Regions from separate parts of the Rhizobium sp. GCM10022189 genome, predicted to be linked through region 3. Evidence: predicted binding sites of a transcription regulator. Region 3 holds the regulator's gene; each other region holds the start of a gene.
What was found. Region 3 encodes LexA, which represses DNA repair genes until DNA is damaged. Its sites were predicted from a motif close to TGTTCNNNNTGTGTTCNG; they were not measured.
Positions count from the first base shown of each region.

Region 1 (5,609 bases), on a different contig from region 3:
GTGACCGCAGCTTCGGCCGTATCGTCAACATATCTTCCATCAACGGCCAGAAGGGTCAGATGGGGCAGGTGAACTATTCGGCCGCAAAAGCCGGCGACCTTGGATTTACCAAGGCGCTTGCCCAGGAAGGCGCCGTCAAGAACATCACCGTCAATGCCATCTGCCCCGGTTATATCGGGACGGAGATGGTGCGTGCGGTGCCGGAAAAGGTGCTGAACGAGAAGATCATTCCGCAAATCCCGGTCGGGCGCCTGGGCGAACCCGAGGAGATCGCGCGCTGCGTAACCTTCCTCGTTTCCGACGATGCCGGTTTCATTACCGGTTCGACGCTGACGGCCAATGGCGGCCAGTTCTTCGTCTGAGCCTATTTCTTCTGGCTGTGTGCATAGCTGTTCGGGAAGCTGCCGGTACCGTCATAGGGGCCGGCAGACGCACCATAGGCTGCAAGGCCGATGGTGATGAGGGCAGCGATTGCGATGATCCTGTTCATATTCGCTTCTCCCCGTGGTCGGGGGCTCGGATAGCCGCTGCCACGCGGCTCCGGTTTCGTGGATAGGTCAGGCGTTTGGATGATGGCGCCTGCCGGCTCTGACCGGCACTTTCTGGACAGCGCGGTCCCGGCTGCGGAGGGCAGCGACTGCCGTCGTCAGAAAAGCCGAGGCGATCAGGACGGCGACGGCGGAATTGAGGAAAATCTGGGCCATGGTAGCGTTCCTTTGCGCTCGCAGGCGGTATGTGCTCGGTCCCTGCGATGTTGAAAGGAATATGGGCTCGGCGCTGGCGACGCGGTAGGTTTGACTTCAGCGACCCATCGTCAACGCAGCGTTGACGACGAAAAGGCGGAAGAAAAACGGGCGCCGAAGCGCCCGTTGAAAATTTCTGATGGGCCGATGCCGATTAGCGGCAACGCGCTTCGTAGCGGCGGCCGTAGCGGTCGCGATAGATGCAGTAGCCGCGGCGTTCGACCGACTGGCCGATCAGGGCGCCTGTCAGGCCGCCAGCGACTGCGCCGACTGCCGCGCCGCCCCAGCTGTTGGTGACAGCGCCGCCGATGATGGCGCCCGTGCCGGCGCCGATCGCCGTGCCCTGCTCCGTCGGCGTGCAGGATGCGAGAGCGCCGATGAGAGCGCAGCTAAGAACAATCTTCTTCATGTCTAAACTCCCCAGGTTCTGGCCTTTAAATTCGGCCCATCAGGACAAGAATGATAATGATGACGAGAACTAACCCCAAACCTCCGGAAGGTCCATAGCCCCATCCGCGGCTATAACCCCAATTCGGCAAGGCGCCGATCAATAATAGAATAAGGATAATAAGAAGTATCGTGCCAAGCATGGTGTTTGTCCTGCCTCATCCTCATTTCGACTGGACTAGTAACACGCATCCTCGATTTTTGTTCCCGGCTAAGCTCTCGGAATATCACGCCGGCGTTATCGGCCACTATGACAGAACCGGATTTAGCCGGTTTCGAGGAAAGCAAGTCGGCAAACCGATGTCGGCCATTTCCTGTTATGGTTAAAATTCCATTTAAATACAATATGTTGCGGTGAACAAAGCCGGAAAATGAAGATGTCTCTGATTCGTCGGCGATTCGTTCCGGCTTTGATCGGCGGTGACTCCTAAGCCGATTGCCGGCAGCGGCCGGCTTAAAGCTTCGTGAATTCGACATGTAAAAGATTAATGCGGTCATACGGCTTTGAACGGCGGCAGCAAGATCGGAATCCGTATCTTGGGATCAGAGACCACAGCGCTCACAAGATCTCGCCGTGAACGAAAAGGGAAAACCTCGACATCAGCGATTCGTCTCCGATTCGTTCCGGCTTTGGTCGAACTGTTAATTTTGGGCTTGACCTTGCGTTTCTGCGGTGCATGCCACAAGCGTTAATCGCGGTTGCCGGCATTTGTTCTCGGTCGGATCGGCAGATTCAGCATCTAGTGTAAAAAAGTGATTCAAAATCAATACTTAGCCGTGAACAAAAGCTGAATCAGCGGGAGTCAGCGATTCGTCTCCGATTCGTTCTCAAGCTGTTCCGAATCTTAAATCAAGCACTTAGCTACTGTGGCTTCCACGCTCAATCCAAAGTCTATTTCAAATCTGCCCTTGCGTTTGGTGCTTCGGCTGTCCATGTGTTCTGTGCCTCTCCCGCAGGAGCCGACTTGACCCCGGGGCGTTCGCGCCTCACTTGCATGGACCATGACCCTGACTTCGCAGCCGATGATACTGAGCGGGCGCGGCGTGACCGCGGTGCTCGGGCCGACCAATACCGGCAAGACCCATTATGCGATCGAACGCATGGTGGCGCACGGCACGGGTGTCATCGGCCTGCCGCTGCGTCTGCTGGCGCGCGAGGTCTATACGCGGGTGGTCGAAAAGGTCGGTGCCCAGAACGTGGCGCTGGTGACAGGCGAAGAAAAGATTTCGCCGCCGAATGCGCGTTTCTCGGTGTGCACGGTCGAAGCAATGCCGCGGGAGACCAAGGCGGCCTTCGTCGCCATCGATGAAGTGCAGCTCGCGGGCGATCTCGAGCGCGGCCATATCTTTACAGACCGGATCCTGCATCTGCGCGGCCGCGAGGAGACGCTTCTGCTTGGCGCTGCCACCATGCGGCCGATCCTGCAGCAGCTTCTGCCGGGGATTACGGTTACGGAGCGGCCGCGGCTTTCCCACCTTCTTTACGCCGGGCAGAAAAAGATTACCCGGCTGCCGCAGCGCTCGGCGATCGTCGCCTTCTCGGCGGACGAGGTCTATGCGATCGCGGAGCTGATCCGACGCCAGCGCGGCGGGGCAGCCGTCGTGCTCGGCGCACTCAGCCCGCGCACCCGCAATGCGCAGGTGGCGCTCTATCAGGCCGGCGATGTCGAATATCTCGTTGCGACCGATGCGATCGGCATGGGCCTCAATCTCGACGTCGACCATGTGGCCTTCGCCCAGGACCGGAAATTCGACGGCTACCAGTTCCGCAACCTCAATCCCGGCGAACTCGGCCAGATCGCCGGCCGTGCCGGCCGGCACGTGCGCGACGGTACCTTTGGCGTCACCGGCCAGGTCTCGCCCTTCGACGAGGAGCTCGTGCAGCGCATCGAGGGCCATGAGTTCGACAATATCAAGGTTCTGCAGTGGCGCACCAAGGATCTCGATTTTTCCTCGATACAATCCCTGCGGGCAAGCCTGGAGACCGGCCCCCGCGTGCCGGGCCTGACGCGGGCGCTGCCGGCAGTCGACCAGCAGGCGCTCGAACACCTGTCGCGCTATCCGGAAATCATTGATCTCGCTGACACGCCGGCGCGGGTCGAAAAGCTCTGGGAGGCTTGCGCTCTGCCGGACTATCGGCGCATAACGCCTGCGCAACATGCCGATCTTATCTCTACCCTCTTTTCCGATCTGGTGCGCTATGGCACGGTGAACGAGCAATTTCTTGCGGAGCAAGTTCACCGCTCTGATCGGACAGATGGGGAAATTGACACGCTTTCGGCGCGAATCGCGCAGATAAGAACCTGGACCTATGTATCGAATCGGCCCGGCTGGCTTGCCGATCCGACACACTGGCAGGAAAAGACGCGGGAAATCGAAGATCGATTGTCCGATGCGTTACATGAAAGGTTGACGAAACGCTTTGTTGATCGCAGGACATCTGTGCTCATGAAGCGCCTGAGAGAGAATGCGATGCTGGAAGCTGAAATCAGTGTGAATGGCGATGTCTTCGTTGAAGGACATCATGTGGGGCAGTTGACCGGGTTCCGTTTCACGCCTGTCGGGGGAACGGACGGGCCGGACGCCAAGGCGGTTCAGGCTGCGTCGCAAAAGGCGCTCGCGCTCGAATTCGAAGCTCGCGCAGCGCGCCTGCATGCCGCAGGCAATGCCGATCTGGCGATCGGCTCGGATGGGCTGGTGCGCTGGCTCGGCGATCCCGTCGGCCGTCTTTCCGGCAGCGACCATGTGATGCGGCCGCGCGTCATCCTGCTTGCCGACGAGCAGCTGACGGGCAATGCGCGCGACCATGTCGCCGCCCGTATCGAACGGTTCGTCAACCACCATATCAGCACGGTACTGAAGCCGCTGGACGACCTGTCGCGCGCCGAGGACCTGCAGGGTCTTGCCAAGGGGCTCGCCTTCCAGCTCGTGGAAAATCTCGGCGTGCTCTTCCGCCGCGATGTGACGGAAGAGGTGAAGTCCCTGGACCAGGATGCCCGCGCCTCCATGCGCCGTTACGGCATCCGCTTCGGCGCATATCACATCTTCGTACCGGCGCTTCTCAAGCCGGCGCCGGCGGAACTCATCACCCTGCTCTGGGCACTGAAGAACGACGGCCTCGAAAAGCCAGGCTATGGCGATCTCATCCCGGTGCTGGCCGCCGGCCGCACGTCCGTCGTCACCGATCCGAGCTTCGAGCGCATGTTCTACAAACTCGCGGGCTTCCGTTTCCTCGGCAAGCGCGCGGTGCGCATCGACATTCTCGAGCGACTTGCCGACCTCATCCGTCCGCTGCTGCAGTGGAAGCCGGGTCAGGGCGCGCGCCCGGACGGCGCCTATGACGGACGCCGCTTCACGACGACGACGGCAATGCTGTCCATTCTCGGCGCGACACTGGAAGACATGGAAGAGATCCTCAAGGGTCTCGGCTACCGTGCCGACGCGGTAAAGGCCGAAGAGGCGACCGCATTCCTTGCGACGCAGGATGCTGCATCCGCACCGGCGGCGGTTGCGGCCGAGCCTGCGGCCGAAGAAACGGCTGAGAAGGCCGACCATGACGACGCCGACGGCGCTTCGGAAGAGGCGCCCGCCGTCGAAGCCGCGCCGGCGGCTGCGGAAGCGCCGGCAGTTGCCGAAGCTTCGGCCGAGGCCGGCGAGGCTGCGGAGCCCAAGCCGGTTCTCCTGTGGCGTCTCGGGGGACGCAACGAAAACCAGCGTCAGGCGCGCGGCCATGGCGAGCGCCGTGGCGGACAAGGCCAGGGGCAGGACCGCGCAGACCGCAACAATCGCCGCCATGGCGGCGAAGGCGGCGAAAGCCGGGACGGCAACCGCAACAACAACCGCAACCGGGACGGCGGCAACCGCGAAGGCGGCAATCGTGACGGCGGACGTCCTCAACATGCGCGCAATGACCGCAACGAGCAGCGCGGCGATCGTCAGGATCGCGGCGACCGCAAGGATCGTGGCGATCGCAACGACCGCAACAACAACCGCGGCAATTCGCAGCCGCTGCGCTTCGAGGCCAAGCCGCCGCGCAAGGAGAAGCCGATCGATCCGGATTCTCCCTTTGCCAAGCTTGCTGCGCTCAAGGAGCAGATGAAGAAGTAACCATGGGCGAAGAAACACAGCCAGGAAGCGGTTCGCGCCAGCGCATCGACAAATGGCTGTTTTTCGCCCGCATGGTGAAGTCGCGCTCGCTGGCGCAGAGCCATATCCAGTCCGGTCACGTCAGCATCAACGGCACGCGCTGCGCGCAGCCCAGCCAGACGGTCAAGGCGGGCGACCGCGTCGACCTGACGCTGGAGCGGCGAGATGTCGTCCTGGTCGTCCGCCTGCCCGGCGACCGGCGCGGACCTTATGAGGAGGCTAAGCTGCTCTACGAGGATCTGTCGCCGCCCCCGGATGAGGCAAAACGTCTCA
Region 1 covers NZ_JBHSOR010000058.1:41,828-47,436, forward strand. Annotated here, with positions in the region: gene ACFPWW_RS29195 (beta-ketoacyl-ACP reductase) at 1-362, shown strand, start outside; gene ACFPWW_RS29200 (hypothetical protein) at 365-490, opposite strand; gene ACFPWW_RS29205 (hypothetical protein) at 558-704, opposite strand; gene ACFPWW_RS29210 (YMGG-like glycine zipper-containing protein) at 898-1,152, opposite strand; gene ACFPWW_RS29215 (DUF3309 family protein) at 1,178-1,333, opposite strand; gene ACFPWW_RS29220 (helicase-related protein) at 2,193-5,297, shown strand; gene ACFPWW_RS29225 (RNA-binding S4 domain-containing protein) at 5,300-5,609, shown strand, end outside.
Region 1: a site for LexA is predicted at 2,014-2,031, ahead of ACFPWW_RS29220 (helicase-related protein). Genes of this name have one in related genera too.

Region 2 (5,609 bases), 280 kb from region 3:
CCCTCGCCCTTCTTCTGCGTGTCGGAAATTTCGATCCTGCCGTGATCGGTAGAGATCACGCCGGTATCGCCCATCTGGCCACCGGATTCGCCGTAGAACGGCGTCTGGTTGACGACGATCTGCACCTTGTCGCCGGCCCTGGCTTCGGCTGCGACGGCGCCGTCCCTGACGATCGCCTGCACCACGCCTTCGGCCGTCTCGGTGTCGTAGCCGAGGAATTCGCTCGCGCCGTGCTTTTCTTTCAGCTCGAACCAGACCGTTTCCGTGGCCTTCTCGCCGGAACCGGCCCAGTGCGAACGGGCCTCGGCCTTCTGGCGCTCCATCGCATCGGTGAAGCCGGAAATGTCGACGCCGATCTCGCGGGCACGCAGCGCGTCCTGCGTCAGGTCGAGCGGGAAGCCATAGGTATCGTAGAGCTTGAAGGCGGTCTCGCCGTCCAGCATGTCGCCCTTGGACAGGTTGACGGTCGCGTCCGAGAGAAGCGACAGGCCGCGCTCCAGCGTCTTGCGGAAACGGTTTTCCTCGAGCTTCAGCGTTTCGGAAATCAGCGCCTCGGCGCGCACCAGCTCCGGATAGGCGCGGCCCATCTCCTGCACCAGCGTCGGCAGCAGCCGGTACATCAGCGGCTCCCTGGCGCCGAGAAGCTGGGCATGGCGCATGGCGCGGCGCATGATACGGCGCAGCACGTAGCCGCGGCCCTCATTCGACGGCAGCACGCCGTCGGCGATCAGGAAGGCGGAGGAACGCAGGTGGTCGGCGATGACGCGGTGGCTGGCATTGCCCTCGGCCTTGACGCCGACGGCATCCTCGATCGTGCCGGTCAGCGTGCGGAACAGGTCGGTGTCGAAAACGCTCTGCACGCCCTGCAGGACGGCCGCCATGCGCTCCAGGCCCATGCCGGTATCGATCGACGGACGCGGCAGCGGGTTGCGAACGCCGGGCTCGGTCTGTTCGAACTGCATGAAGACGAGGTTCCAGAATTCCAGGAACCGGTCGCCATCCTCTTCCGGCGAGCCGGGAGGGCCGCCCCAGATATTCTCGCCCTGGTCGATGAAGATTTCCGAGCACGGGCCGCAGGGGCCGGTATCGCCCATCTGCCAGAAATTGTCGGAGGTCGGGATGCGGATGATCTTGTCGTCGGAGAAACCGGCGATTTTCTTCCACAGCGTCGCGGCTTCCTCGTCTTCCGAATAGACCGTCACCAGCAGCCGGTTCTTCGGCAGGTCGAAACCTTCGGTGACGAGCTTCCAGGCAAGCTCGATCGCATTCTCCTTGAAATAGTCGCCGAAGGAGAAATTGCCGAGCATTTCGAAGAAGGTCAGGTGGCGCGCGGTATAGCCGACATTGTCGAGGTCGTTGTGCTTGCCGCCGGCGCGCACGCATTTCTGCGAGGTCGTCGCCGTCAAATAGGGACGCTTTTCGAGGCCGGTGAAGACGTTCTTGAACTGCACCATGCCGGCATTGGTGAACATCAGCGTCGGATCATTGCGCGGCACGAGCGGGCTTGATGGAACGACCTCATGGCCGTTCTTCTTGAAATAGTCGAGGAAGGTCGACCGGATATCGTTTACACCGCTCATTTCATGCCCTTCGATGCTGCCAGCAGGCAGGTAAAATTAAATCCATCGGCTTTTATCGTCCGGCCCTGCCACTGTCCAGCATACAAACAAAGTCCGGCACACAAACAGAAGCGGCCGCATTCTCGTGAGGGAATGCGGCCGCTTCGAATTCGCTTTGCGCTCAGGCTGGATTACATGTCGCCATCGCCTGCATCGTCGCCGGCGTCCGGGCCGCCGTTCTGCAGGAAGCGGTCGGCGATCAGGCCGGCATTCTGGCGAAGCGCGGTTTCGATCTCGCGGGCGAGATCCGGATTGTCGCGCAGGAAGATCTTGGCGTTTTCGCGGCCCTGGCCGAGGCGCTGGCTGTTATAGGAGAACCAGGCGCCGGACTTCTCGACGATGCCGGCCTTGACGCCGAGGTCGATGAGTTCGCCGGTCTTCGACACGCCCTCGCCATACATGATGTCGAATTCGACCTGCTTGAAGGGAGGCGCCATCTTGTTCTTGACGACCTTGACGCGCGTCTGGTTGCCGATCACCTCTTCGCGCTCCTTGACCTGGCCGATACGGCGGATGTCGAGGCGGACGGAGGCGTAGAATTTCAGCGCGTTGCCGCCGGTCGTGGTTTCCGGCGAACCGAACATGACGCCGATCTTCATGCGGATCTGGTTGATGAAGATCACCATGCAGTTCGACTTGGAGATCGAGGCCGTCAGCTTGCGCAGCGCCTGGCTCATCAGGCGGGCCTGCATGCCCGGCAGGTTGTCGCCCATTTCGCCCTCGATTTCGGCGCGCGGCGTCAGCGCCGCAACGGAATCGACGACCAGAACGTCGATGGCGCCGGAGCGTACCAGCGTATCGGTGATTTCGAGCGCCTGCTCGCCCGTGTCGGGCTGCGAGATCAGGAGGTTCTGCAGGTCGACGCCGAGCTTGCGGGCATAGACCGGATCGAGCGCATGTTCGGCATCGACGAAGGCGCAGATGCCGCCCTTCTTCTGCGCCTCGGCAATGGTCTGCAGCGCCAGCGTCGTCTTGCCCGAGCTTTCCGGACCGTAGATCTCGATGATACGACCCTTCGGCAGACCGCCGATGCCGAGAGCGATATCGAGGCTGAGAGAACCTGTGGAAACCGTTTCGATCTCGACGATGTTCTCGTTCGAGCCGAGTTTCATGATCGAGCCCTTGCCGAACGACCGCTCGATCTGTGAGAGTGCCGCTTCGAGCGCCTTGCTTTTGTCCACCGATTTGTCCTCTACGAGCCGCAATGAATTCTGAGACATTCGATCCACCTTTAGGTTATTGACGCTGCTCTAGCAATGTCGCCGCTGATGCGAAGTTTGTACCCCATTTGTTCTTATTTCGCAATGGGGTTGCAAATATCTGAAAGAAAAAGGTAAAACGGCCCGTGTTCTATTTTTGTTTTATCGATGCAAAGCAACGGCTTAGTGCGCCCCGCCCTGTGGACGCGACAGCGTCCGCCGCCATTCGATTCGCTTGCGGGGTGCAGAAATGAGCGCCAGGATTCTCGTTCTCGGCGGCGCCCATATCGATCGCCGCGGCCGTATTTCCGGCGAGACGGCACCGGGCGCCAGCAATCCCGGCACATGGTTCGAGGAACCGGGCGGCGGCGGCTTCAACGCGGCCCGCAATCTTGCCCGCCTCGGCTTCGACGTGACGATGATTTCGCCGCGCGGCGGCGACCCGATCGGCGAGATGGTGAGCGAGGCGGCAGACTTTGCCGGCATCGACGACCGCCCCTTCGTCTTCCTCGACCGCAAGACGCCGAGTTACACGGCGATCATCGAGAGGGACGGCAATCTCGTCATCGCGTTGGCCGACATGGAACTCTACCGTTTCTTCGTGCCGCGCCGCCTGTCGATCCGCTGGGTGCGCGACGCCTTTGCCGCCACCGATTTCGTCCTCTTCGACGCCAACCTGCCGGAGGAGACCGCAGCCGCGATCGTTTCCAGGGCCAATGCGCTCGGCAAGCCGGTCGCCGCGATTGCCATTTCCCCGGCCAAGGTCGTGCGCCTTCTGCCGTGCCTTGAAGGCATCGACTATCTCTTCCTCAACGAAGCCGAGGCCGCGGCGCTGACCGGCGAGCGGCCCGACAATGCCGCCGCCTGGCCGCCCCTGCTCGGTGACATCGGCATCGGCGGCGCGGTCGTCACCCGCGGCCAGCGGGAACTCGTCGCCTTCAAGGACGGGCGCGCCCTTCTCCTGCAGCCGCCGATCTCCGATACTGTCGCCGATGTCACCGGTGCGGGAGACTCGCTTGCCGCCGGCACGCTGGCGGCCCTGATGCTCGGCCATCCGCTGGAAGAGGCGGTTCGCCACGGCGCGGCGGCGGCCGCACTCACCGTCCAGTCGCATCACGCGGTGAGCGAAAATCTCTCTCCCGAATTGCTCCGCGACATGCTTTCGCTTGTCCCGGCGGCGAGAATTCTGCAATGAAGCGGCAACATCGATAAACGGATACGGATCATGACCAAACCCTTCTCGCCCCTGCTGCCGATCTCCTATTCGAAGGAAGTGGCCGCCGCCAAGCAGCGCGGCGCCCCGATCGTCGCCCTCGAATCGACCATCATCACCCACGGCATGCCCTACCCCGGCAATATCGAAATGGCGCGCAGCGTCGAATCGATCATTCGCGACCAGGGTGCCGTTCCCGCCACGATCGCCGTCATCCACGGCACGCTGCATATCGGCCTGGAGGCCGCCGAGCTGGAACAGCTCGCCAGGGCCAAGGACGTGATGAAAGTGTCGCGCGCCGATATCGCCTTTGCGATCGCCGAGCGCCGCACCGGTGCCACCACCGTTGCCGCCACGATGATTGCGGCCGCGCGCGCCGGCATCAAGGTCTTTGCGACCGGCGGCATCGGCGGCGTGCATCGCGGCGCGGAAGAGACTTTCGATATTTCCGCCGACCTTGAAGAACTCGCCCGCACCGGCGTCATCGTCGTCTGCGCCGGCGCCAAGGCGATCCTCGACATTCCGAAGACGCTGGAAGTGCTGGAAACCCGCGGCGTTCCCGTCGTCACCTATGAAAGCGACGAATTCCCGGCCTTCTGGTCGCGCTCCTCGGGCATCCCAAGCCCGCTGACCCTGAACAGCCCGGCCGCGATCGCCAATTTCCAGACGACCCGCGAACAGCTCGGCATCGACGGCGGCATGCTGATCGCCAACCCGGTTCCGGAAGCCGACGAAATCGCCCGCGAGGAAATGGAAATCTATATCGAGCGTGCGCTCGACAGCGCCGAACGCGACGAAATCACCGGCAAGGCGGTAACACCTTACCTCTTGAGCACGATCTTCGACCTGACGGATGGCCAGAGCCTGAAGACGAACATCGCGCTGGTGGAGAATAATGCGCGGCTGGCGGCAGAGATCGCCGTGGCGCTGGGTGAGTAATTAGTTGTTGGGGCGGGCTGGACCCGCCCTGCCGACGCATTTGTGCGGCAGAATTCCCTGTCGAAAGGGGGGCCGCACGCACTGCCCGCGCTGACCGCCTGAATCACTCGACCCGTCAGCTATCCAGCGTCTCTTTCACCGCCACGGCCAGCTGTTTCAGCGAGAACGGCTTCGGCAGGAAGCCGAACTTGGCTTCCGGCGGCAGGTTGCGGGCAAAGGCATCCTCGGCATAACCGGACACGAAGATGAATTTCAGGTCCGGATATTTCTTGCGCAATTCGCGCAAGAGCGACGGCCCGTCCATTTCCGGCATGACCACGTCGGAAACGACGATATCCACCTTGCCTTCGAGCTCGTCCATGATGTCGAGCGCTTCCACGCCCGAGCCCGCCTCATAGACCGTATAGCCGCGCGTCTCCAGCATGCGCTTGCCGCCGCGGCGCACCGCCTCCTCGTCCTCGACGAGCAGGATGACGGCAGAGCCCGTCAGGTCTTCCGGCTGCTTCGGCTGCACCAGTTCCACGACATTGGCGCCGCCCGAAGCAACCGCCTGATCGGCGGCATCCGCTTCGGCGGCGACGGCCGGCTCGACGATATGGCGCGGCAGGAAGATGCGGAAGGTCGTGCCCTTGCCGACTT
Region 2 covers NZ_JBHSOR010000002.1:47,116-52,724, reverse strand. Annotated here, with positions in the region: gene alaS (alanine--tRNA ligase) at 1-1,580, opposite strand, end outside; gene recA (recombinase RecA) at 1,751-2,839, opposite strand; gene ACFPWW_RS00435 (carbohydrate kinase family protein) at 3,069-4,013, shown strand; gene ACFPWW_RS00430 (pseudouridine-5'-phosphate glycosidase) at 4,044-4,970, shown strand; gene cckA (cell cycle histidine kinase CckA) at 5,086-5,609, opposite strand, start outside.
Region 2: a site for LexA is predicted at 2,966-2,983, ahead of recA (recombinase RecA). Genes of this name have one in related genera too.

Region 3 (5,609 bases):
GAAATTGCGGGCGACACTGCTTGGCCTGCTTCTCTTTGCCGGCGGCATGCTTTCGGCACAGGTCGAAACCTGGCGGGCAAGGACCCTGATCCTCGATTCAGCCGTCACGACGACCGTGACCGGCCGCATCGAGCGCCGGGAAGGCGATGGCGAGGGACGCTGGCGTTATATTCTCAAGGTCAACGGCACAAGCGCACCCGAGATCAGGCGTCCGCCCGAACGCGTCTCCGTGCTGGCGCGTGGCGCGGCCCGCCCCTTCGAACTCGGCGACATCATCGAGGGCAGGGCGCGGCTGACGCCTCCGGCGGGGCCGGCGCTCCCCCATCTCAACGATTTCGCCTTCAGCGCCTATTTCGACCGCATCGGCGCCAACGGCTTCTTCTATGGGGCGCCGAAAAAGGTGGCGGAACAGTCGGAGCAGGCAGGCTCGCTCGATGAGGCCGTCCTGGAGTGGCTCTATCGCCTGAGAAGCGGCATCGGCGATCGGATCCGCTCCGCCCTGCCCGGCGACACCGGGGCCTTTGCCGCCTCCCTTGTCACCGACGAGAGACGCGCGATCTCGGATGAAACGACGGAAGCCTTGCGGCAATCCGGCCTTGCCCACATTATCGCAATCTCCGGCCTCAATATGGCGCTCTCCGCCGGCATCTTCTTCGTCGGCCTGCGTGTCGTCCTCAGCCTGTTTCCCGGTATTGCCCAGGCGTGGCCGACCAAGAAGATCGCGGCCGCCGGCGCGCTCGCTGCGGTAACCGCCTACTATCTGATCTCGGGTTTTGCCGTCTCCGCCGAACGCGCCTTCATCATGATGGCGATCATGCTGGTCGCCGTCTTCTTCGACCGGCCATCGATCAGCCTTAGAAACGTGGCGCTGTCCGCTCTCGTGATCCTCGCTGTCTCGCCATCGGAAGTGCTGGGGCCAAGCTTCCAGATGTCCTTTGCCGCCACGCTCGCACTTGTCGCCGGCTACGATCTCTGGAAGCGGCGGCCGATGCGTGAGAACGCTCTTGCCAGGCTGCCGATCATGAAGCCGATCTCCATGGTTGGCAGTTTCTTCGGCGGCGTTTTCCTGACGTCGCTGATCGGCGGCTTCTCGACGGCACTGTTTTCGATCGAGCATTTCCACCGCCTGACGGCCTATGGCCTGCCGGCAAATCTTGCGGCCATGCCGGTCATTTCCTTCATCGTCATGCCGGCGGGCATGCTGGCAATGCTGCTGATGCCCTTCGGCCTGGACGGCTGGCTGTGGCAGGTGGCAGGCTTCGGGCTCGATCTGGTGATCACGATCGCCAAGGCGATCGCGGGGTGGGGCGGCAATATAGATATCGGCCGCTTGCCCGGCTGGTATTTCCCGACAGCCGTCTCCGGCTTTCTGCTGCTGACGCTGCTCAGAACGGGGCTGCGGCACATGGGAACGGCAATTGTCGCGGTCTCCACGCTTGCTGTGGCCGTTCTCCCGTCCGGTGCGGCGCCCGATATCGCCATCTCAGAGGATGGCGGGCTTGTTGCCATAGTCGATGGAGAGGCGATGGCTTCAAACCGTGAGAAGCCGCCCGCCTTCATCTTCGAACAATGGCAGCGGGCGCTTGCCCTCGAAGAGCACCGCAAGCCGGTAATGCTCCAAGCCGCCAAGGCGCCCGCCGCGCCTGACGGCAAACGGTTGCAGCTTTCGCCGGATCAGCAGGATGAAGCCAGAGAGGCGATGAGACAGGCGGCCGACACCGGCCCTCCCTCGCGTTTCTCCTGCCTGAAGGGCGCCTGGTGCAGCGTCGCGCTCGCCAACGGAAAGAGGCTGACCGTCATCGACAATGCCGCCTATCTCGGGCCGGCCTGCGATACGGCCGATATTGTCGTGACCCCCGTCCGGCTGCGCGTCGACCGCTGCCGCTCCGGCGCGCTGCTCTTGACCGGCGAAACGTTGCGCAGGACAGGTTCCGTCGAACTTCGGTTCACTGCCAACGGAGTTGAGGCCACCACCACATTCGACACGTTGCAGCGCCCCTGGATGCGTCACCGCGCCTATGACTGGCGAAGCAATGCATTCGCGGACGCCGGCCTGTCACCGGTCAGTGATAGCGGCGAATGAGGCCGACGAGCTTGCCCTGAACCTTGACGCGATCCGGCGGGAAAATGCGGGTCTCGTAGGCGGGGTTTGCAGCCTCGAGCGCAATCGATGCGCCCTTGCGGCGGAAGCGCTTGAGCGTCGCTTCCTCGTCGTCGACGAGTGCAACGACGATATCGCCGGGATTGGCCGTGCTGCCATTGCGGATGATGACCGTGTCGCCATCGAAAATGCCGGCTTCGATCATCGAATCGCCGCGAACTTCCAGCGCATAATGTTCGCCGGAGCCAAGCATATCGGTCGGAACCGTGATGTCATGCGTATTGTTCTGGATCGCCGAGATCGGCACGCCGGCGGCGATGCGCCCCATGACGGGAACGGAGACCGAATTGCCGTTATCGGCGGCAGGTGCCGGCTTGGCCGAGGCGGGAGGCGCCACAGGCTGCGGCTTGCCGAGACTGCCCTCGATGACGCTCGGCGAAAAGCCGCGCCGGGGTTGCAGGCTCGGGCTGTAGGCTTCCGGCAGTTTGATGACTTCGAGCGCCCGCGCCCGGTTCGGAAGCCGGCGAATGAAGCCGCGTTCCTCGAGTGCCGTGATCAGCCGGTGAATACCGGATTTCGAGGCCAGATCCAGGGCGTCCTTCATCTCGTCGAAAGACGGCGGAACGCCTGACTCCTTCATCCTTTCGTGAATGAAAAGAAGGAGTTCCTGTTGTTTGCGCGTGAGCATGGCGTGTAACCCCAGTCTTGAAACAAATCCAGAACGGACACTATATGTTCCATATGTGTTCCGCAAGTGGCTAAATTTTCGTAAAACTTCTGTTCATTCTGTCGAGAATTTTATTTTTCGCGGCCCTTGCGCCTTCGCACCCTTGCCTCGCAAGGCCTGCTGAAGCACATCTCCTTGTCATTGCTGGAGGGAACCCGATGCGCAAAGACAGGCTTCCGATCGATCATCTCGTCTTGCCGGTGACGGATATCGACCTTGCCCGCGAAAGGCTGGACAAGCTGGGTTTCACGGTCGCGCCCGATGCCCGCCATCCCTTCGGCACGGAAAATGCCTGCGTGTTCTTTGCCGACAAAACCTATCTCGAGCCTTTGGGCGTCGCGAGCGTTGCAGAGAGCGAGCAGGCGGCGCGTCGCGGCAACGTCTTTGCCGCCCGTGACCAGGCATTCCGCTTCCGTTGCGGCGACGAGGGCCTTTCCGCGATTGCCTTCGCCACCGGCGATGCAAGGCGAGAACATGCCCGATTCGTCGAGGCCGGCATCAGCGCCGGTTCCCTGCTGCAGTTCGAGCGTCCGGTGAAAATGCCAGATGGCGCAGAAAGTGTTGCCGGCTTCCGGCTCGCCTTCGCCGCCGATCTCCGGGCGCCGGATTTCCTCCTCTTTGCCGTCGAGCGCGTGAACCCGTTGCCCGCCGATCGCGCCGTACTGGAGACGCATGCCAATGGTGTCACGGGTATTGCCGAAATTGCCCTGGCTGCGCCGGAGCCGAAGGCCTTCGGTGTTTTCGTCCGATCGGTTGCAAGGGTCGTGTCAGCTGACGACACGGGCTTCGGGCTGCAGATTGCCACCGCCAATGCGAAGATCAGCCTGATGACACCTGAAGGACTGGAGGCCTATTACGATCTGGTGACGCCCGATACCGATCGCGGCCTGCGTGGACGGGCAATCCTCTTTGCCGTCGGCGATCTGGCCGTGACAGAAGCGCATTTGGCTGCTAACGGGGTCACATACACACGCAAGGCCAACCGAATTCTGGTGAAGCCGGCGCCCGGGCAGGGCACGCTCTTCGCCTTCGAGGAAAGATCATGAGCACCAATACGAACTCCGTGGTGACGGTCGGCGAGGGCGCCGGCAAGGTTACTTTTTCCAATACCGGACGCCTGTCGCTGATTGCCGGCGCTTGCGAACTGGAAAGCCGCGACCACGCGTTCATGGTTGCCGGCACCTTGAAGGAACTCTGCGCCAAGCTCGGCATCGGGCTCGTCTACAAGACGTCCTTCGACAAGGCGAACCGTTCCTCGCTGTCGAGCAAGCGCGGTGTGGGCCTTGAGAAGGGGCTGGAGGTCTTCGCCGACCTGAAAAAAGAGCTCGGCATTCCGGTTCTGACGGACATCCATACGGAAGAACAATGCGCCGAGGTGGCCAAGGTCGTCGATGTCCTTCAGATACCGGCTTTCCTGTCCCGCCAGACGGATCTTCTGGTGGCCGCGGCAAGGACCGGCCGCGTCATCAACGTCAAGAAAGGCCAGTTCCTGGCCCCCTGGGACATGAAGAACGTGCTCGGCAAGCTGAACCAGAGCGGCAATCCGAACGTTCTTCTGTGCGAGCGCGGCGCCTCCTTCGGCTACAACACGCTGGTTTCCGACATGCGCTCGCTGCCGATCATGGCGGCAACCGGCGCGCCTGTCATCTTCGATGCCACACATTCGGTCCAGCAGCCCGGCGGGCAGGGGGAAACCTCGGGCGGCGAGCGGCAGTTCGTCGAGACGCTGGCGCGCGCAGCCGTTGCCGTCGGCGTTGCCGGCGTCTTTATCGAGACCCATCAGGATCCCGACAACGCGCCCTGCGACGGCCCGAACATGGTCTATCTCAAGGATATGCCGCGGCTTCTGGAAAAGCTGCTCGCTTTGGACGCGGTCGCCAAGGGCTGACAGTCAAAAGCCTGACATGATCGTGTTATAGCGACGGTCAGACATGCAGGACGAAGGTGTCGCAAAGTGCCATTGTAATTTGCGCACCTTCGATTAAGACGGTTTCAAACGATTTATCCACCCACCGAGCAGGAAAAAACCATGACTGCAATTACCGATATCATCGCCCGCGAGATTCTCGATAGCCGTGGCAATCCCACCGTCGAAGTCGATGTCTATCTCGAAGACGGCAGCATGGGCCGCGCGGCTGTTCCCTCGGGTGCTTCGACCGGCGCGCATGAAGCCGTCGAAGTGCGCGATGGCGGCAAGCGCTATCTCGGCAAGGGTGTCGAAAAGGCTGTCGAAGCCGCCAATACGGAAATCTTCGACGCGATCGGCGGCATCGATGCCGAAAACCAGATCCAGATCGACCAGATCATGATCGAACTCGACGGCACGCCGAACAAGTCGCGCCTCGGCGCCAATGCCATCCTCGGCGTTTCGCTCGCCGTTGCCAAGGCTGCCGCCCAGGCTGCCGGCCTGCCGCTCTATCGCTACGTCGGCGGCGCTTCCGCAAGCGTGCTGCCGGTTCCGATGATGAACATCATCAACGGCGGCGCCCATGCCGACAACCCGATCGATTTTCAGGAATTCATGATCCTGCCGGTCGGCGCGGATTCGATCCGCGAAGCCGTCCGCATGGGTTCGGAAGTCTTCCATACGCTGAAGAAGGAACTGGCTGCCCAGGGCCACAACACCAATGTCGGCGACGAAGGCGGTTTCGCACCCGGCCTGAAAAGCGCTCCGGAAGCTCTCGACTTCATCATGAAGTCGGTCGAGAAAGCCGGCTACAAGCCGGGCGAGGACATCTATCTCGGCCTCGACTGCGCCTCGACGGAATTCTTCAAGGACGG
Region 3 covers NZ_JBHSOR010000002.1:325,751-331,359, reverse strand. Annotated here, with positions in the region: gene ACFPWW_RS01795 (ComEC/Rec2 family competence protein) at 1-2,083, shown strand, start outside; gene lexA (transcriptional repressor LexA) at 2,064-2,789, opposite strand; gene ACFPWW_RS01785 (VOC family protein) at 2,987-3,874, shown strand; gene kdsA (3-deoxy-8-phosphooctulonate synthase) at 3,871-4,716, shown strand; gene eno (phosphopyruvate hydratase) at 4,858-5,609, shown strand, end outside.

Region 4 (5,609 bases), on a different contig from region 3:
CGGGGAGGGGGAAGGTTTCGATACCCTCTTGGAGGCCTTCCGTGTTGTCGGTGAAGCAGACAAAACGGTGCGGGCGTTTCAGGTGCCGTTTGACGCCGTGATAGAGGTTGTTGACATATTCGGGGCCGTAGAGCGTTCCCCACTTCATGCAGAGCACGTTGACCAGGTCATTGCTGTTTGCGGTCGACATCCCTTGCGCCCCTGCCTTCCCGAAATGTTTGTTACAAAGGTTCGGCTTAAGCGCCGAGAAGCTCCTGGTAAATCCGGGCGATTGCCGTCGCTTCCTTTTCCAATGCGAAATTTTCGCGCACGTGCCGGAGCGCCGTTTCCCCCTGTGCGGCGGTCAGCGCAGGATTGGCAAGATAGGTGGCAATGGCTGCCGTCAGCGCCTTGCCGTCGCCGGGCGGCACGATGACGCCGTTTTCGCCTGACACGATCATCTCGGCATAGGCGCCGGCGTCTGACGCGACGACCGCCGTCTTCGAGGCCATGGCTTCCAGCGGGGTCAGGCCGAAGCCTTCGTTGCGGGACGGGGCGACATAGAGCGTCAGCCGGCGATACCAGACCTTGATGTCGGGCACTTCGCCGATGAAGACGATGCGGTCGGCCAGGCCGGCCGCGGCAATATCGGCCTTCAGCTTGTCGGCGAATGCCGTGTGCTCCGGTGTGATGCGGCCGGAAATGACGGCCGTCCAGTCCGGATATTGCGGCAGAAGCGCAATCATCGCCTGGACGAACAGATCGGTGCCCTTCTGGTGGCGCACCCGGCCGAAGCAGCCGACGAGATGGCGGCCGGGCAGGCCGGTGGCCGTGATCGTATCGTCCGGTCCTTCGGGCGGATGGAAGAGCGCGAGATCGACGCCGTGCTGAATGACCGTGTGCGGCACCTTGAGGAAGGAGCCGGAGCGGCTGCTGGTGGCGATGACGGCATCCATCCGGCGGATCAGCCAGCGGGTGTAGGACGTGTGGCGGCGCTGGGCGGCCGAGGTGAAGACGAGCTTCAGCGGCATGCGCAGCACGTGGCGCAGGAGGATGCCTGCAGCCATCTCGTTGTTGCGGCGCGCATGCCAGACGCGGTGGCGGCGCCCGGCCGGCGGGCGCCAGAGGCCGGCCAGCTGCGGCCATTTCAAGCGCGGAAGGTCCGGCGGCAGGCCGGGGCCGAGAGCGGCGATCCTGATCCCCAGCCGGATCTGGCAGGGGATAAGCTGGACGATCGTGGACGTGACGCCGGAGAGCCGGCGTTTCAGGTTGGGCGCGATGATCTCGACGTCGCTGATATCCGGCACGGGCTGCTCTTGAAAAGAAAAGCGCGGGCGATCAGCCCCAGGAAACGGAGAGGATTTCGTAGGCCTTGGAACCGCCCGGCGCGTTGACTTCGATGGAGTCGCCGACTTCCTTGCCGATCAGCGCGCGGGCGATCGGGGAGGAGATGGAAATGCGACCCTGCTTCACGTCGGCTTCCTGATCGCCGACGATCTGGTAGGTCTTTTCCTCTTCGGTGTCCTCGTCGACGAGCTTCACCTTGGCGCCGAACTTGATCTTGTCGCCCGACATCTTGGTAAGGTCGATGACTTCGGCGCGCGCCGTCAGGTCTTCGAGCTCGGTGATGCGGCCCTCGTTGTGGCTCTGCGCTTCCTTGGCTGCATGGTACTCGGCATTTTCGGAAAGGTCGCCATGGGCGCGCGCTTCCGCAATGGCCTCGATGATTCGCGGGCGCTCCTCCTGCTGACGCCAGCGCAGCTCTTCCTGCAGCTTGACGAAACCACCCTGTGTCATCGGTACCTTATCAACCATTTTCTTGTCCTTCTCTCCCCGCATCTGCAGTTCGCGCAGACACAAAAGAAAACAGGTCCCGAAGGGGAACTTCGGAACCGTGTTACAATCCTATTTCGCCGCTTATAGCAGATCGGCACGCGCAATTTCCATAAAATTCGTATCGGCGCTTTTTGCGGTGTGCTGAAGTGCCTGCTTTTGAAGGGAAGTCGGGTACAATCCCGTTTCTTCGTCTTGATTTCGCCACCGTGAACATTTAGTGAACATACGGATGAAGAAATCGCTTAAAGAACGGTTGGCGATCCTTTCCGACGCTGCCAAATACGATGCTTCCTGCGCCTCCAGCGGTACGGTCAAACGGGATTCGTCCGGCTCCGGCGGGCTTGGCTCGACCGAAGGCTCGGGCATCTGTCACGCCTATGCGCCTGACGGCCGATGCATCTCGCTGCTCAAGATCCTGCTCACCAATTTCTGCATCTATGACTGCGCCTATTGCATCAACCGCTCGTCGAGCAATGTCGAGCGCGCGCGGTTCACGCCCGAGGAGGTCGTCTGGCTGACGCTGGAATTTTACCGGCGCAACTACATCGAAGGCCTGTTTCTCTCCTCGGGCATCATCCGCTCATCCGATCACACGATGGAGGAAATGGTGCGCATCGTGCGGGAATTGCGGATCACGCATAGTTTCCGCGGCTACATTCACCTGAAATCCATTCCGGAAGCATCCGCGCATCTGATCGAGGAGGCGGGGCTCTATGCCGACCGCCTCTCGCTCAATATCGAACTGCCGACCGATAGCGGCATCAGCCGCTTTGCACCGGAAAAGAAGCCGGCCGGCATTCGCCGCTCGATGGGCGATCTCAGGCTGAAGATCGAAGCGGCGCAAGAGCCGACGCTGCAAACCAGGAGGCGGAAGCGCTTCGTGCCGGCCGGCCAGAGCACGCAGATGATCGTGGGCGCCGACGGGGCCAGTGATGCGACGATCCTGTCCACCAGCGGCCAGCTTTACAGCAGCTACGGTCTGAAGCGGGTTTATTATTCCGCCTTCAGCCCGATCCCCGACAGTTCGAAGAACCTGCCGCTCATCAAGCCGCCGCTGATGCGCGAGCACAGGCTCTATCAGGCCGACTGGCTCTATCGTTTCTATGGGTTCGGCATCGACGAAATCACGTCGACGCAAGAGGGCGGCATGCTGGATCTCAATCTCGATCCCAAGCTTGCCTGGGCGCTCGGCCATCGCGAGGACTTCCCCGTCGATGTCAACCGGGCCGATCGCGAGAGGCTGTTGCGCGTGCCGGGGCTCGGCACCAGGACGGTGAAGGCGATCCTGACCGAGAGGCGGCAGCGCCGCTTGCGGCTCGAGGACCTGCCGCGTCTCGGCGTCTCCATCCGCAAGGTACAGGCCTTCGTCACGGCCGAGGGCTGGACACCGCATCGCCTTGTCGACCGGCCGGACCTGCGCGCCATGTTCGAGCCGCAACCCGAACAATTGACGCTGTTATGATGCGCCGGATCGTTCTGGAGGGCAGGGGGAATTTCGAGGAATGGCGCAAGGCCGCCCGCGCCTTTGCCGCGGCCGGAATCCTGCCTGACGACATCGACTGGCAGGAAAAGAGCAGCGAGCCGGGCTTTGATTTTCAGCGTGATGCCTTGCCGCCCGACCCAACCCCCAATGCCAGACCCATGAGCGTTCCGCCGGCTTTCATGGCGCTTGCCGAGGCGGTGATCTGCCATAGCGATCCCGGCCGGTTTTCGCTGCTCTACAGCCTGCTGTGGCGCCTGCTGGAAAACCGCGATCTGCTGGATCTGGCGTCCGACGAAGAGGTTTCGCGCGCTCGGCTGATGCAGAAGAGCGTGCATCGCGACGCTCACAAAATGACGGCCTTCGTGCGCTTCAAGGAAGTGCCGGCACCTGCCGGCGCGCGGCGAAAGTTCATCGCCTGGTTCGAGCCGGATCACTATATCGTCGCGCGCAAGGCGCCGTTCTTCCAGCGCCGCTTCACTGATATGGACTGGCTGATCGCCACGCCGAAGGGATCGGCCGCCTGGGATGGCGAGCGGCTGACGACAAGCGATGCGCCCTGCGAAAAGCCTGACATCAGCGACGCGACCGACGATCTCTGGCGCACTTATTATGCCAGCATCTTCAATCCTGCCCGGCTGAAGGTGAAGGCCATGCAGGCCGAGATGCCGAAAAAATACTGGAAGAACCTGCCGGAGGCCGATCTCATTCCCGGCCTGATCGCCGATGCGGAAGTCAATGTGCTTGCCATGGCCGAACGCGAAGCGACGATGCCGCTTGCCTATCATAACAGGATTCGGGAGGCGGCCGCCCGCATGCCGGCCCCGAAACGGGCGCCTGCCGGCACGCTGGAGGCGTTGCGGGAAGAAGCCGCCGCCTGCAGCCGATGCCCGCTGCATGAGAGGGCGACGCAGACGGTCTTTGGCGAGGGGCCAGTCGATGCCGGGATCATGTTCGTCGGCGAGCAGCCGGGCGATCAGGAGGACCTTGCCGGCCGCCCCTTCATCGGGCCGGCCGGGACCGTTTTCGACGAGGCGATCGCGCAGGCCGGTATCGATCGGTCGAGGCTCTATGTCACCAATGCCGTCAAACATTTCAAATACGAGCCGCGCGGCAAGCGGCGCATCCACCAGAAGCCCAATTTGGGCGAGGTGCAGCATTGCCGCTGGTGGCTGAAGCTGGAGCTCGACCTCATACGGCCGCGGCTGGTCGTGGCGATGGGGGCGACGGCCTTCTACGCGCTGACCGGTGAGAAGCAGAAGCTGGCGGATGTGCGGGGGCGAGCGATTGCCATGCAAGAGGGACGATCGCTTTTCGTCACCGTGCACCCTTCCTACCTGCTGCGGATTCCGGATGAGGAAAGGAAGGCGCGGGAGCTTGCGCGTTTTCGGCAGGAGATGAGTCTGATCAAGGGCCTGGCGGCCTGAGCGGAGAAATCGATTCAACGCGTCAGGGCACGAATACGGGGTCTCTGGGCAGGTTGGGCGGAGCATAGCCGGTCGCCATGCGGGTCTGCACGGAGGCATGCAGGGTCGATCCGTCGGGGATGAAGCGCCGGTCCTGTCGCGGCAGATAGATGGCGCGTCTGTCGCCGCGTCTGCGCCAGGAATTTTCCGGCACCCGTCGCGGAATATATTCGAGCAGTTTCCAGCCGGCTGTCATGGAATCGTGCAGGGCCGCGGTCGGATCAAGTTCGACATATTGGTTGTCATTCTTGCCGAGCACGATGTTGTTGATCGTGCGCGAGACGTAGAGCAGGCCTGCCGGCTCCGTTTCGCGGATCATCCAGTCGAGCGGTATCTTCACCTGCGCGCTTTCGGCTTCCGGGTAGCCGCCACCGATATCGCCATGGACGCCGGCAAACCAGACTTCCTTGAAATCCTGCCTGGCACTCGCGGGCTTGAAGGGATTGCCGCGATAGTCCTGATCCGGCGTCCACAGTTCCGGCTGGAACATGGTTCTGCGCTCGTCGATCGACACGGCATGGCGCACGTATTCGACGCTTGGGTTCTTGCGGGTGAAAGGATGGGTCGTGAACTGAGGACGCCCTCTGCCGGCCTCGATCACCGAGGCCACCGTATCGAACAGGCCGAGCAGCTTGATCGGCGGGCGGTCGTTGCGCAGCATGCGCTCGTAGAGACGCATGCTCTTGAAGGCCGATGACGGATCGGCGCCGTCAGGGCCGTCGGTGCGCTGCTCCTGTTCGGGAATGCCCTTGTAGGTTCTGTAGGCATAGTCGAGCAGGTTCAGGTGATAGCGGCTGCTCAAGCCGAAGGCGTGAATGAAACCCGCCAGAACGCGGGCCGTATAGGCG
Region 4 covers NZ_JBHSOR010000003.1:11,145-16,753, forward strand. Annotated here, with positions in the region: gene ACFPWW_RS03635 (hypothetical protein) at 1-190, opposite strand, end outside; gene ACFPWW_RS03640 (glycosyltransferase family 4 protein) at 237-1,286, opposite strand; gene greA (transcription elongation factor GreA) at 1,318-1,794, opposite strand; gene ACFPWW_RS03650 (putative DNA modification/repair radical SAM protein) at 2,045-3,277, shown strand; gene ACFPWW_RS03655 (UdgX family uracil-DNA binding protein) at 3,277-4,722, shown strand; gene ACFPWW_RS03660 (T6SS phospholipase effector Tle1-like catalytic domain-containing protein) at 4,745-5,609, opposite strand, start outside.
Region 4: a site for LexA is predicted at 2,022-2,039, ahead of ACFPWW_RS03650 (putative DNA modification/repair radical SAM protein). Genes of this name have one in related genera too.